One region of the Actinocorallia libanotica genome, then DNA from elsewhere that is predicted to be linked to it. Evidence: riboswitches for the same ligand, from Rfam matches in the RefSeq annotation. Region 1 holds a riboswitch; each other region holds the start of a gene.

The links. Region 1 has a riboswitch for S-adenosylmethionine ahead of thrC (threonine synthase). Riboswitches for the same ligand answer to the same signal wherever they lie in the genome.
Region 2: it holds a riboswitch for S-adenosylmethionine, as region 1 does, so the genes downstream of both, ABD140_RS04345 (aminotransferase class V-fold PLP-dependent enzyme) here and thrC (threonine synthase) in region 1, are expected to answer to the same signal.
Region 3: it holds a riboswitch for S-adenosylmethionine, as region 1 does, so the genes downstream of both, ABD140_RS21540 (PPOX class F420-dependent oxidoreductase) here and thrC (threonine synthase) in region 1, are expected to answer to the same signal.

What each region holds. Positions count from the first base shown of each region.
Region 1 covers NZ_BAAAHH010000048.1:8,304-12,544, reverse strand. The annotation lists gene ABD140_RS35130 (alpha,alpha-trehalose-phosphate synthase (UDP-forming)) at 1-1,262, opposite strand, end outside; SAM riboswitch class I at 1,442-1,582, shown strand; gene thrC (threonine synthase) at 1,598-2,827, shown strand; gene ABD140_RS35120 (MoaD/ThiS family protein) at 2,830-3,105, shown strand; gene ABD140_RS35115 (cold-shock protein) at 3,342-3,542, shown strand; gene ABD140_RS35110 (hypothetical protein) at 3,613-4,241, opposite strand, start outside.
Region 2 covers NZ_BAAAHH010000002.1:276,669-280,909, reverse strand. The annotation lists gene ABD140_RS04360 (PucR family transcriptional regulator) at 12-1,250, shown strand; gene ABD140_RS04355 (hypothetical protein) at 1,261-1,989, shown strand; gene ABD140_RS04350 (PIG-L family deacetylase) at 1,995-2,798, shown strand; SAM riboswitch class IV at 2,820-2,934, shown strand; gene ABD140_RS04345 (aminotransferase class V-fold PLP-dependent enzyme) at 2,980-4,206, shown strand.
Region 3 covers NZ_BAAAHH010000018.1:54,866-59,106, reverse strand. The annotation lists gene ABD140_RS21550 (MFS transporter) at 1-478, opposite strand, end outside; gene ABD140_RS21545 (TetR/AcrR family transcriptional regulator) at 590-1,321, shown strand; SAM riboswitch class I at 1,341-1,455, shown strand; gene ABD140_RS21540 (PPOX class F420-dependent oxidoreductase) at 1,595-2,053, shown strand; gene ABD140_RS21535 (2'-5' RNA ligase family protein) at 2,050-2,853, shown strand; gene ABD140_RS21530 (hypothetical protein) at 3,090-3,497, opposite strand; gene ABD140_RS21525 (alpha/beta hydrolase family protein) at 3,584-4,241, opposite strand, start outside.

The DNA of each region.
Region 1 (4,241 bases):
AGGGCGTCCTCGGCGAGCTCGCCCGCCGCGCCCGCCTCGGTGGAGAGCACCAGCGCGCAGCCCTTCTCCGACAGGACGGGCCCCTCCTTGGCGACGAGGTTCATGCCGTCGCGGATCGGGTTGACCACCAGGACGTCCGCGAGCCGCAGGGCGGCCAGGGAGCGGGCGTAGTCGTCCTTCACCTGGAGCACGAGCGGCGTCCAGTCGGGCGTGCCGAACTCGTCGTTGATCTCCGCGGCGAGGCGCTCGACGGCGGCGGTGTAGTCGCGGTAGCGGGGGAGGTCGGTGCGGGAGGGGTAGGCGAAGGCCACGTGCACCACCCGTCCGTGCCATTCGGGGTGGTGCAGCAGCAGCTCCCAGTAGGCGGCCAGGCCGCGGACGATGTTCTTGGACAGCTCGGTGCGGTCGATGCGCAGGATCATCTGGCGGCCGCCGGTCTGCTCCAGCAGTGCGGCGCGGCGGTCGGCGACGTCGTCGCGGTCCGCGCGCTCGCGCAGTTCCAGGCCGTCCACGCCCAGGGAGTGCACGCCGACGCGGGTGACGCGCCCCTGGTGGCGGACGGTGCGGGCGAACCTGTCGACCTTGGCGCCCAGGACCGCCTCGCAGCAGTCCAGGAAGGACTCGGCCCACCGGTCGCACAGGAAGCCGGCGTGGTCGGCGCCGAGGATGCCCTCCAGCACGGCGGCGGCGATGTCGTCGGGCAGCAGGCGGAAGTACTCCGGCGGCGCCCACGGGGTGTGCGAGAAGTGGGCGATGCGCAGGTCGGGGCGGCGCTCGCGCAGCATCCGGGGGACCAGGGCCAGGTGGTAGTCCTGGACGGCGACCTTGGCGCCGCGCTCGGCGTCCTGGGCCAGGGCGTCGGCGAACGCCGAGTCGTACGCCTCGTACGACTGCCAGTCGCGCCGGAACGTGCTGTCGAAGTGCGGCTCGTTCGGGGTGTCGTAGAGCAGGTGGTGGACGAACCAGAGGGTGGAGTTGGCCACCGAGTTGTAGGCGCGCTGGAACGTCGTCTCGGGGATGTCCAGCATCCGGACGGCGCCCGTCTCGTGCCCGGCCCGGTCGAGCCGGCCGGACGGGTCCTGGCGGGCGGCGAGCCGGTCGGCCTCCGACAGCGCGGCGCACACCCAGACCAGGTCGGTCCCGGCGGCCACCGAGGCGAGCCCGGAGACCAGGCCCCCGCCGCCGCGGCGCATGGCCAGCGCGCCCTCTTCGGACAGGGAGAAGGACACCGGACCGCGGTTGCTGGCGACGAGTACCTGCATGGCCCGAGTCTCGCACGCCGGATCCCGGCCGCCGAGGGGAGGACCGTTCCCACCGGCCGGAGAGTGATCAAGCTAACAGCAGGGCACGTCCAAGGAGTGAGACCCCCTGTGCTCTTAAACGGACACCTGCGATAAAGTCGGCACACAACTTCATACAGCCCGTGAGTCTTCTTCACGGGCGCTCATCCAGAGGGGTGGAGGGACCGGCCCTGCGAAGCCCCGGCAACCCTCCCGGCTCGCCTTCGCGCCCATGCGAGGCTTCGGCCGGGACGAGGTGCCAACTCCGGCCTGTGACCAAAGTGGCGCAGGAAAGATGAGGGAGAGGCCTCGCACCCATGCCCGACCTGGGTAACGCCACCGCGCTGATCTGCCGCGAGTGCGGAAACACCGTCGAACTCGGCCCCTACTACGCCTGCTCGGAGTGTTTCGGGCCGCTGGAGGTCTCCTACGACCTCAGCGGCGTGACGCGCGAGTCCATCGAGGCGGGGCCGCGCAACATCTGGCGCTACAAGGACCTGCTGCCGGTTCCCTCGAACGTCGCGGAGATCCCCAACACCGAGCCCGGCTTCACCCGGCTGGTGAAGGCCGACCAGCTCGCCTCCGCGCTGGGGCTGCAGTCCCTGTGGGTCAAGGACGACAGCGGCAACCCCACCCACTCCTTCAAGGACCGCGTGGTCGGCGTCGCCCTGGCCGCCGCCCGCGAGCTGGGCTTCAAGGTGCTGGCCTGCCCCTCCACCGGCAACCTCGCCAACGCCGTCGCCGCCGCCGCGGCCCGCGCCGGCATCCGCAGCGCCGTGTTCGTGCCCTCCGACCTGGAGCAGCAGAAGATCATCACGACCGCCGTGTACGACGGCACGTTCGTGACGGTCGACGGCAACTACGACGACGTCAACCGGCTCGCCTCGGAGCTCGCGGGCGAGCAGGAGGACTGGGCGTTCGTGAACGTGAACGTCCGCCCGTACTACGCCGAGGGCTCCAAGACCCTGGGCTACGAGATCGCCGAGCAGCTCGGCTGGCGGCTGCCCGACCAGATCGTCGTCCCGATCGCGTCCGGCTCCCAGCTGACCAAGATCGACAAGGCGTTCCAGGAGCTGATCAAGCTCGGACTGGTCGAGGACAAGCCCTACAAGGTGTTCGGCGCCCAGGCCGAGGGGTGCAGCCCCGTCTCGGCCGCCTTCAAGGCGGGCCACGACGTGGTGCGGCCGGTCAAGCCCGACACCATCGCCAAGTCGCTGGCGATCGGCAACCCCGCCGACGGCCCCTACGTGCTGGACGCGGTGCGCCGGACGGGCGGCGCGGTCGAGGACGTCACCGACGCCGAGGTCGTCGAGGGCATCCGGCTGCTCGCCCGCACCGAGGGGATCTTCGCCGAGACCGCGGGCGGCGTGACCGTCGGCGTGCTGAAGAAGCTCGTCGAGAGCGGCGGGCTCGACCCGGCGCTGGAGACCGTCGTCATCAACTCGGGCGAAGGCCTGAAGACCCTGGACGCGGTGGCCCCGGTGGCCAAGCCGTCCGCCAACATCGCGCCCAACATCGAGGCGTTCCGCGCTACCGGATTGGTCTGAGCATGAGTGTTTCCGTTCGCATCCCCACCATCCTGCGCACCTACACGGGCGGCGAGTCCGAGGTGAAGGCCGAGGGCGGCACGCTGCGCGAGGTCATCGCGGACCTGGAGAAGAACCACACCGGCATCGCGGCCCGGGTGCTGGACGACGCCGGCAAGCTCCGCCGGTTCGTCAACGTCTACGTTGGCGACGAGGACGTGCGCTTCGCCGACGGCCTGGACACCGCGACGCCCGAGGGCGTCCAGGTCTCGATCATCCCGGCGGTCGCCGGAGGCTGACGGCCCCGTGGGAAAGCCCGTCCGAAAGGGCGGGCTTTTTCCGTTGCCGCACGCGGAGGCCATGGCCACACCCGGTCGTGACAATTCCCCGTTTCTTTTCACGCCGGTATCTTCCGGTGCCATCTCCATCACGGGTTGGTTTCCGGACTATCTCGGAAGGGGATCGGGGTTCCGAGGTGGACGCCCCGGTCGCTCCGCGGTCCAGGGGGGCCGCGGCTCCAGGCAGGGTTCGTGACATGGCTCAGGGCACCGTCAAGTGGTTCAACGCGGACAAGGGCTACGGCTTCATCGCGGTCGACGGGGGGAAGGACGTCTTCGTCCACCATTCGGCCATCCAGATGGACGGCTACCGCACGCTGGAGCAGGGGCAGCGGGTGGAGTTCGAGATCGGCCAGAGCGACAGGGGGCCGCAGGCCGACCTGGTCCGCGCCCTGTGACCCGCCGCTTCGAGGAGACCCGCAGGCCTGCGGGTCTCCTCGCCTCGTCCGGGATCCGCCGGACGCCGGGTCACCGTCCGGCGGAGGTGCGGCGCCAGCCGTCCCCGTAGCCGTCGCGGTCGTACCGGTCATAACCGTCGTCGTACCGGTCGTCGTCATCGTCGTACCGGCCCTGCCAGTCGTCCCGGCCCTGCCAGTCGTCGCCGTAGCGGCCCTGCCAGTCGTTCCAGTCCCACAGCTGGAACGGGCGGCTGTAGTGGGCGAAGGTGCGGTAGGTCGGCGGGACGTAGACGCGGTACCACTGGCCCCAGTGCCTCTTGCCGCTCAGCCGCTGGCCGCGCAGCCGGTCGGCGCGGCCCCAGAACCGGTCGCCGTGGAAGCGGAAGTTCACCTTGCCCCAGCGGTTGGTGCGCTTGCACCCGATGGTGTAGAAACCGCCGCTCCAGTCGGACCTCTGCTGGAGGCAGGCGCGGGCGTAGGGGAGCGGCGCGCGGCGCCCCCAGTCGGAGGTGCGGTAGACGAGGACGCGGGCGCCGCCGCTCCGGCCGTTCCAGGAGTAGGCGCGCACCTTGGTGCCGACCCGGAAGCGGTGCGCCTTCGTCTGTCGCCTCTCCTGCTGCCGTGCCTGCTCCTGCCGCGCGGCGGTCTCGGAGGCCTGCGCCGGAGTGCCAATGGCGGACGCCAGGCTCAGAGCCATCA
Region 2 (4,241 bases), on a different contig from region 1:
CCGTCGCGAGCGTGACGCTGACGGAGAACCACGAGCTGGTGGCCGAACCCTGGCGGAACCTGCCCAGGGAGGAGGCCGAATGGATACGCCCGCACCTTCCGGACCTGCTCGAGATGATGGTCCAGGGCGTGCAGCGCCATGTCCCGGAGTACGCCCGGCCCGGCGACGCCGTCTACGAGGCGATCGTGACGCAGGCGGTCGAGTACGCGATCAACCATTTCGTGGCGATGATCGCCGACCCTGAGGTCTCCTGGAAGGACGTCCACCAGGTCTATTTCGACGTCGGCTACGGCGAGGCCGTCGAAGGACGGAGCCTGGAGCACCTGCAGAACGCGATGCGGGTGACCTCTCGGATCGCCTGGCGCCATCTGGCGGTGGAGGCCGAGCGGCTCGGCAAGTCCCACACGCTCGTCAGGCTGCTCGCCGAGGCGAACTTCGCCTTCCTCGACGAGCTCGCCTCGGCCGCCGCGCACGGCTACGCCAGGGCGCGAGAGAAGGCGGCCGGCGAACGGGAGCAGCGCCGGGGGCGGCTGCTCAGCCTGCTGCTCGTCGATCCACCGGCGGCTCCCGAGGTGCTCAGGGAGCAGTCGGCGCTGGCCGGGTGGCCGCTGCCGCAGCGCCTCGCGGTGGTCGTGCTGCTGCCCCGCCAGGGCGGCGAGGGCCCGGCCGGGCTGCCGCCGCACCTGCTGAGCGGGCACGAGCAGGGCGTCCTCTGCCTGGTGGTGCCCGATCCCGACGGCCCCGGACGCGTGGACGAGCTGGCGGCCAACCTCGCCGGCTGGACCGGCGCGATGGGCCCGTCCGTGTCGGCCGACCGGGCCGGGACGTCGCTGCGGTGGGCGCGCAGCACCCTGGAGCTCATCACGTCCGGGGTGGTCGCGGGCCGCGCCACCCGCAAAGCCGGTTTCCTCGTCCGGGCCGAGGACCACTTCCCCGAGCTGCTGCTGCAGGAGGGCCGCGAACTGGCCTCACTGGTGGCCGCGCGCCGGTTCGCCCCGCTGGCCGAGGCGGGGGAGAAGCAGGGGCTGCGGCTGGCCGTCACCCTGCTGGAGTGCCTGAAGAACGGCTTCAACGCCACCGGCGCCGCCGCCGGGCTGTGCGTGCATCCGCAGACCGTCCGGTACCGGCTGGGGCAGCTGCAGGAGGTCCTCGGCTTCGACTTCGAGGACCCCGAGGTCAGGCTGGAGCTGATGCTGCTGCTGCAGATGTGGATCAGAGAGGTGGGGAAGGGCGGAGAAATCAGCGTTTAGACTCCCCGGCATGCGTACCGTCGCCCCCCTCGTCCTGGCGGTGCTCGCCACCGCTCTGTCCGTTCCGGCGCCCGCCCACGCGGCGGGACCGCTGACCGTCCGTGCCGGGAAGGCGTACGGGAACCCCGTCATCGTGCCCGGCAAGAAGACGAAGGTGCAGGTGAAGGTCGCCGTCACCGGCACGCGGATCACCGATGTCGATGTCACCCTCGAACGGGTGGGAGGCGGCGGGTTCGCCCTGGTCAGCGATCTGAAGCGGGTCTCGGGGACCGCGGGGGACGGCGTCTGGCGGGGAACGGCCGAGCTCGACAAGGGCGACTGGGGCGGCCGCTACACGCTGGAGGTCGCCGCCACGGACGGGACCTCCAAGGACGCCTACTACAAGTTCCAGTCCAGGGCGTTCAAGAACGCGTTGACGGTCCGCCGCGCCGCCAGGCTGAACGTGGCGGCCACGCCCGGCACCGTCCGCAAGGGCGCGAAGATCAAGGTCCAGGGCCGGTTGACGGCACTGGGGAAGAAGGGCGAGTTCGCGCCTCTGAAGCGGCAGGCGATCGAGATCTGGTTCAAGCCCAAGGGGAAGAAGAAAGGCGTCCGGATAGCGGTCGTCAAGACCAACGCGAAGGGCCGCTACTCGCGTCTGTTCACCGCGAAGAAGGACGGCACCGTCGCGGCCAGGTACAAGGGCACCGAGGTGTGGCAGAAGAAGGTGACGGGTTGGAAGCCGATCGACGTACGCTGAAGCCCATGCTGACGTTGATGGCCGTACACGCCCACCCGGACGACGAAGTGATCAGTACCGGCGGGGTGCTCGCCAAGGCCGCCGCCGCCGGGATCCGCACGGTGCTGGTGACCTGCACCAACGGCGAGCAGGGCGACGCCCCGGGCGGGGTGAAGCCGGGAGAGCCGGGCCACGACCCCGCGGAGGTCCGCGCCCTGCGGCTCGGGGAGCTGGAGAAGTCCGCGGAGCTGCTCGGCATCGAGCATGTGGAACTGCTGGGCTACGCCGATTCCGGAATGGAGGGCTGGGAGGCGAACAAGGCCGCGGACTCCTTCGCCAACGTCGATTTCGACACGGCCGTGGGCAGGCTCGCGGAACTGATGGAGAAGTACCGGCCGCAGGTGGTCGTCACCTATGACGAGAACGGCGGCTACGGGCACCCCGACCACATCCAGGCGCACCGGATCGCGGTCGCGGCCACCGAGAGGACCGGTATCCCGGACAAGCTCTACTACACGGCCGTCCCCCAGTCGGGTTTCCAGGCGATGTTCGACTACCTCGAGTCCAGCGGCCTGGCCGAGGAGATGGGCATGACGGAGCCGCTGGACTTCGGCGTCTCCGACGAGGTCATCACCACGACGGTCGACGTCGCGGAGTACGCGGACACCAAGGTCAAGGCGCTGCAGGCGCACGCCAGCCAGACCGACAGCATCTTCCTGCTGATGCTTCCCGAGGAGGCGAAGCCGCTGGTCTTCGGCGCGGAGTCGTTCATCCGGGTCCGCGGAGAAGGCCCGGAAAAAGAGGACGATCTGTTCACCGGTCTCCGCTGAGACTTGCTATATTCGCCCCCAGGTCATGAGTGCCAGCGTCAAGCCCCGGCTTGCTGGCCGCCAACCCTCCTTCCGCGGCGGGGTGGTCCGGGTGACGACCCGGCCGGGCGCGAAGGGTGTCCGGCAAGCGCGGATCCCACCTGACACGGTCCGGGGTCCCCGGAACCCTGGAGGCTGGGTCATGTCCGTTCTCACCTGCATTCCGAAGGTCGTCGGCGCTGACAGCCCGGTGCCCGTGCCGACGGGTCTCCTGCCGTACGCGAACTTCGACTACGCCGCTTCGGCGCCGTGTCTGGAGAGCGTGCAGGAGGCCGTCACACGGGCGCTTCCGTACTACAGCAGCGTGCACCGGGGCGCCGGATACGCCTCGCAGGTCACGACACGGGCCTACGAGGAGGCGCGGGAGAGCGTCCGCGCGTTCCTCGGCGGACCGCAGGCCGTCGTCTTCACCCGCAACACCACCGACTCGTTCAACCTGCTGGCGCGGGCGCTTCCCGCTCCGACGTCCGTGGTGGTGTTCGAGTCCGAGCACCACGCCACGCAGCTGCCGTGGCGTGGTGCCGTGCGGCTGCCCGTCCCGGCGAGTCCGATCGAGGCGCTGCGGGCGGCCGACGCGGCGTTGAAGGCCTGCCCGCAGGGGCCGCGCCTGCTCGTCGTCACGGCGGCTTCGAACGTGACGGGTGAGTTGTGGCCCGTCCACGAGCTCGCCGACGTGGCGCACCGCAACGGCGCGCGGATCGCCGTGGACGCCGCCCAGCTCGCCCCGCACCGTCCGCTGGACGCGAGCGACCTCGACTACGTCGCCCTGTCGGGCCACAAGCTGTACGCCCCGTTCGGCGCGGGCGTCCTCGCCGGCCGTGCGGACTGGCTGCGGGCCGCGGACCCGTACCTGAAGGGCGGCGGGGCGAGCCGGAAGGTCGGCTCGGGAGGCCGCGTCGAATGGGCCTCGGACGCCGAGCAGCGCCACGAGGCGGGGACGCCGAACGTGCTCGGAGCGATCGCCCTGGCCGCCGCCTGCACGGCGCTCACCGGCTGGGATGACCTGGTCGCCGAGGAGGAGCGGCTGCTCGGCAGGCTTCGCGCCGGCCTCGCGGAGCTTCCGGAGGTGCGCGAACTGTCGTTGTGGGGGGCCGACCACCCGCGTGTCGGCATCGTCTCCTTCACCGTGGCCGGGCATCCTGCGCGTTCCGTGGCGGAGTACCTCTCGAACGAGCACGGCATCGGCGTCCGTGACGGGAAATTCTGCGCGCATCCGCTCGTCCGCCACCTCGTCGGAGGCACCGGAAGGGCGGAGGGCTGCACCGACCCGGACGCCACCGCGGTGCGGGCGAGCATCGGCCTCGGCACCACGGACGAACACGTCGACCGGCTCATCGCGGCATTGCGAGCGCTCACAGAACAGACCTGAAGTCGACCTTGCCCGCGCCCGTCCGCCGTACCACT
Region 3 (4,241 bases), on a different contig from region 1:
CCAGCAGCGCGGCGAGTTGGACGGAGGCGGCGGTGAGCGCTCCGACGGCGGCCAGGCGCTCGGTGCCGACCAGGGCGGGGATCGCCGCGAGCATGGCCGGGCCGCCGAGCCCGGCCAGCAGCCCGGTCAGCGCGGTCGCGAGGTAGATCGGCCACAGGTGCGGGTCGGGCAGCAGCGCGTTGACCGCCAGCACCGCGACCGCGACCACCAGCGGCAGGCGGGTGGCGATGAGCAGCCTGCGCCGGTCCATCCGGTCGGCCAGCACCCCGCCGATCAGCGTGCCGGCCACGAGCGGGATCGCTCTGGCCAGGCTCACCAGCCCCGTGTGCAGAGGTGATCCGGTCAGGTCATAGGTCTGCACGGCCACCGCGACGGTGGTGACCAGCGTGCCGACCAGCGCGCCGACGAATCCGAGATACAGCAGCCGGAAGTCTCGGCTGTCCCGTAGCGGGGACAGGTCCATGGCCAGACGGCCCACAGCGCCCTCCAAGGGGGGTGAGGTAAGGCTTGCCTTAGTCACCCTGGCCGTGTGCGCGCTAAAAGTCAACATGTGTGAAGTTCAAGGAGTGCGGGGTAGTATCCGCGGGAGATGAGCAGCGAACCCCGGCGCCGGCCGACGCACCGCAAGGGACGTCCCACCCTGACGCGCGCCTCGGTGGGCGAGGCAGCACTGGACTTCCTGGGACGCCACGGGCCGGAGAACCTCACGATGCGGTCACTGGCCGCCGAGCTCGGGGTGTCGCCGCGGGCGCTGTACAACTACGTGGCCGACCGCCGCGACCTCATCACCGTGGCCGCCGAGATCTTCGAGTCCCGATGGACGCCGGCCGCGCTGGACTCCGCACAGTGGCACGAAGACCTGCGGGCGTTCTGCCGGGACCTGCGCGCCCACTACCGGCGCCACCCCGGCATGACCACCCTGGCGCTCCGCGAGAACATCACCGGCGCCCGCCATCCCGTCATGCTGCGCAACGTCGACGCCCTCCTCGGTCTCTTCCTCCAGATCGGGCTCGACCTGCAGGACGCCTACCGAGCCTGCATGGAGACCTTCCGCCTGGTCGCCGGATTCGTCGAACTCCAGGACTCCTTCCACGACCGGCCACCGGCGTACCTGAACCCCGCAGACCTCAACGACACACCGCCCCCCTGGCTCCACGACCAGGAGAACCTGCCCCACCTCGCCAGACTCGGCGAGATGGAGGCCGACTCACCCGACACGCTGTTCGAGTTCTCCCTCGACCTGCTGACCGACGGCATCGCCGCCCGCCTCCGCTCCTCCCGGGACCAGCACGGCGACAGCGCCGCCGCCCACTGCCGCTGAACCCCGTGCCGACCTTCGTTGATCATCCAGAGGATCCGAGGGACCTGGCCCTATGGCGGTCCGGCAACCTGCCCGGAGCGGACAAGGTGCCGACGCCAGGAACGCCGCCCCCGCAAATCGCTCGACGATGAGGTTCGCGGCCGAGCCGGTAAGGCTCATCCTGTGGATCGCCTGGCTCATCTTCGGCCCGCATCCAAGGCAGTGCCCGACGCGAAGCCACCACGCGTCCTCCCGTCTTGACTTCAAGTGCGGTTGAAGAAGCATTCTCCTGACATGATCTTCACCGAAGCCGAGATCGCCTACTTGACCGAGCATCCGCTGGGACGCCTCGCCACGATCGGACCCGATGGCGCTCCTCACGTCCAACCGGTGGCCTTCTGGCTGAACGCCCAGACCGCGACCATCGACATCGGCGGGCCGGATCTCACCACCGGCCAGAAGTTCCGCAACATCAAGGCCGATCCGCGCGTCTCCCTCGTCGTCGACGACCAGGCCCCGACCCCCAACCCGATCGGGCAGACCGGACGCGGCATCGAACTGCGCGGCACGGTCGAGATCCTCGTCCTCGATCCGCCGCTCCTGGACGCCTTCTCCAAGGAGACCCTGCGCATACGCCCGCATCGGATCATCGCGTGGAACATCGAGCCGTGGAGAGCCGAAGACCTCACTCCCGCCGCACTCCGCCAGGCCTCCCACCTGATCGGCTACAACGCCCGCGACGTCTCCCGGTGAGGGATGCCGTCGAAGACCAGCAGATGGGAAGCGAACGAGGACGGACCGGCGATGAAGAGCTGCGGCACAGCGCCGAGCTCCTCTTCCAGGTCCTCACCGAACGCGAGGAGAAGAAGAGGAGAAGAACACGTCGCCATCGCCGGGATCGGGGCGAAGCGGCTGCCGACACCGTGTTCGTTCTCGTACACGACCTCGGATCCGGCGTAGAGTCCACCGGCATGGCAGATGAGCCAACCCCTTATCAGGCAGGGACGACCGCATTGGTCGTGGCCGTCCCCGAGGCCGAACCCGTCGTGGAACGCTGGCGGAGCCGATACGACCGCTCGGCTTCCACCGGCGCCCACGCCCACGTCACCGTGCTCTTCCCCTTCCTCGACGCCGAGCGGATCGACACCGCGGTGGTGAGTGAACTGGCGCGCGTGTTCGCCGGTCACCGGGGTTTCACCGCCGAGTTCCGCCGCACCGCACGCCGGCCCTCGCTGTTGTGCCTGCTGCCGGAGCCCGCCGATCCGTTCAGCCGTATGACTCAGGACGTCGTCACGCGCTGGCCCGACCGCCCGCCCTATGGCGGTAAGTACCCGGACACGCCCCCGCACCTGACCGTGGCGATCCGCCAACCCGAGCACATCTTCGAACAGGTCGACAAGGACCTTTCAAGCCGCCTGCCGTTCTCAGCCGCCATCACGTCCGTCGACCTGGTCGTCTTCGAGGATGGCGCGTGGCACCGTCACCGTTCCTTCGAACTGGCCGACGACACCGATCACGCTCCGGGGGCGGGACGGGCGGCAGCACCCGGCTGATGAAGGTGACGCGGTGCAGGATGCGTCAGCACGGCGGTTTGGCGGTGGACCGGCGGGCCTGGCGCAGGGTGGTGGCGTCGGGATAGAAGGTGAAGAACCGGTGGGCGTCCACCTTGACCGGGGAGTCCTGAAGTGCCGAACGGCTCTGACGCCTTTGCGTGGAGGCCGTTTTGCCACGCGGTGGGAGTGGCCTTCGTCGCCGCCGCGAACGGCCTCCTCATGTACCGATTCGAGGGTCAGTTCCAGCGGGGGCCGGTCAGCAGGGTGTGCAGGAGGACGAAAGCGCGTTCCGCGTCGGTGAACTGCTCCGGAGTGGGCATGGTGGTCTTGAAGGCGTGGCCGGTGTCGGCGGGCAGGGATCGCCACTGCAGAACGGGGCTCAGGGCGGTGGCGCACTGGCCCAGGAACCAGGCCAGCGGGCCATGGCAGGACGCCAGCGTGATCGCCACCGCGGCCATTCCCTCCCGGAGCCTCTCCAGCCGCTCCGTCGACGACCCCCCGTCCTCGTCCGCGATGAAGGGCTGCAGGGATCCGCGCAACCGCTGGACCAGGCCCCTGTCGATCTCGGTGGGCTTCCAGGCTCCGCAGACCAGTTCCTGCTCGGCTTCCTCGACGACCGCTTGGACAGCGGAGTAGACACTCATTCGAACAGGCTAGTGAACTGGCGAGAGTGCTCTGGAACACACCCTCAGCCCATGCCGAGCACCCGGGATCCACTCCTTGCGGGACGTCAGGGTGTGGTGTCGCCGCCTTGGCCGTGGTTCTCGACGAACCGTCGTTGGTCGTCCAGGAATCCGTCCGCGAAGAGCGAGCGGGGGGCGAAGAGCGCGGTGAGGATGGTCTTGAGGTCCGACTGCTCGATGGACTGTTCGAGCAGTGAATGGGTCGCGTCCGGGTAGTGCTTGACCGTCAACGCGCCGCCTGCGTCCAGTGCCTTGCGGTAGCCGCGCTCCGTGTCGGCGGTGTCCACGTTGATGTCGTGGCCCGCGAGGATCAGCAGTACCGGTGTACCGCGCAGGGCGTTGAGGTCTTGCGCGGCGTCCGCGGTGTGGTTCTTGGAGATGAAGTTCCAGCGGTCGGCGGTCATGCCGTCCGTGTCGCCGCCCATCGCCCGGACGTACTGCTCGAAGGTCGCGCGGCGCTCCAGGAGCCGTCGGGTGGTGTCGCTCTTGGCGATCTCGGCCTGGGTGCGGGCCGCCGACGCCCCGTCGGCGCGCAGTTCGGCGCGGAGGTTGTAGCGGCCCTGCTGGAGCCAGTTGATCGCGGGCGAGACGGCGATGACGAAGCTCACGGGCGTCTTGGCGGCGATCTTCGGCAGGACCCAGCCCGCCTGGCTGGCTCCCCAGAGTCCGATCCGGTCGCCGTCGACGTCCGGGCGGGCGCGCGCC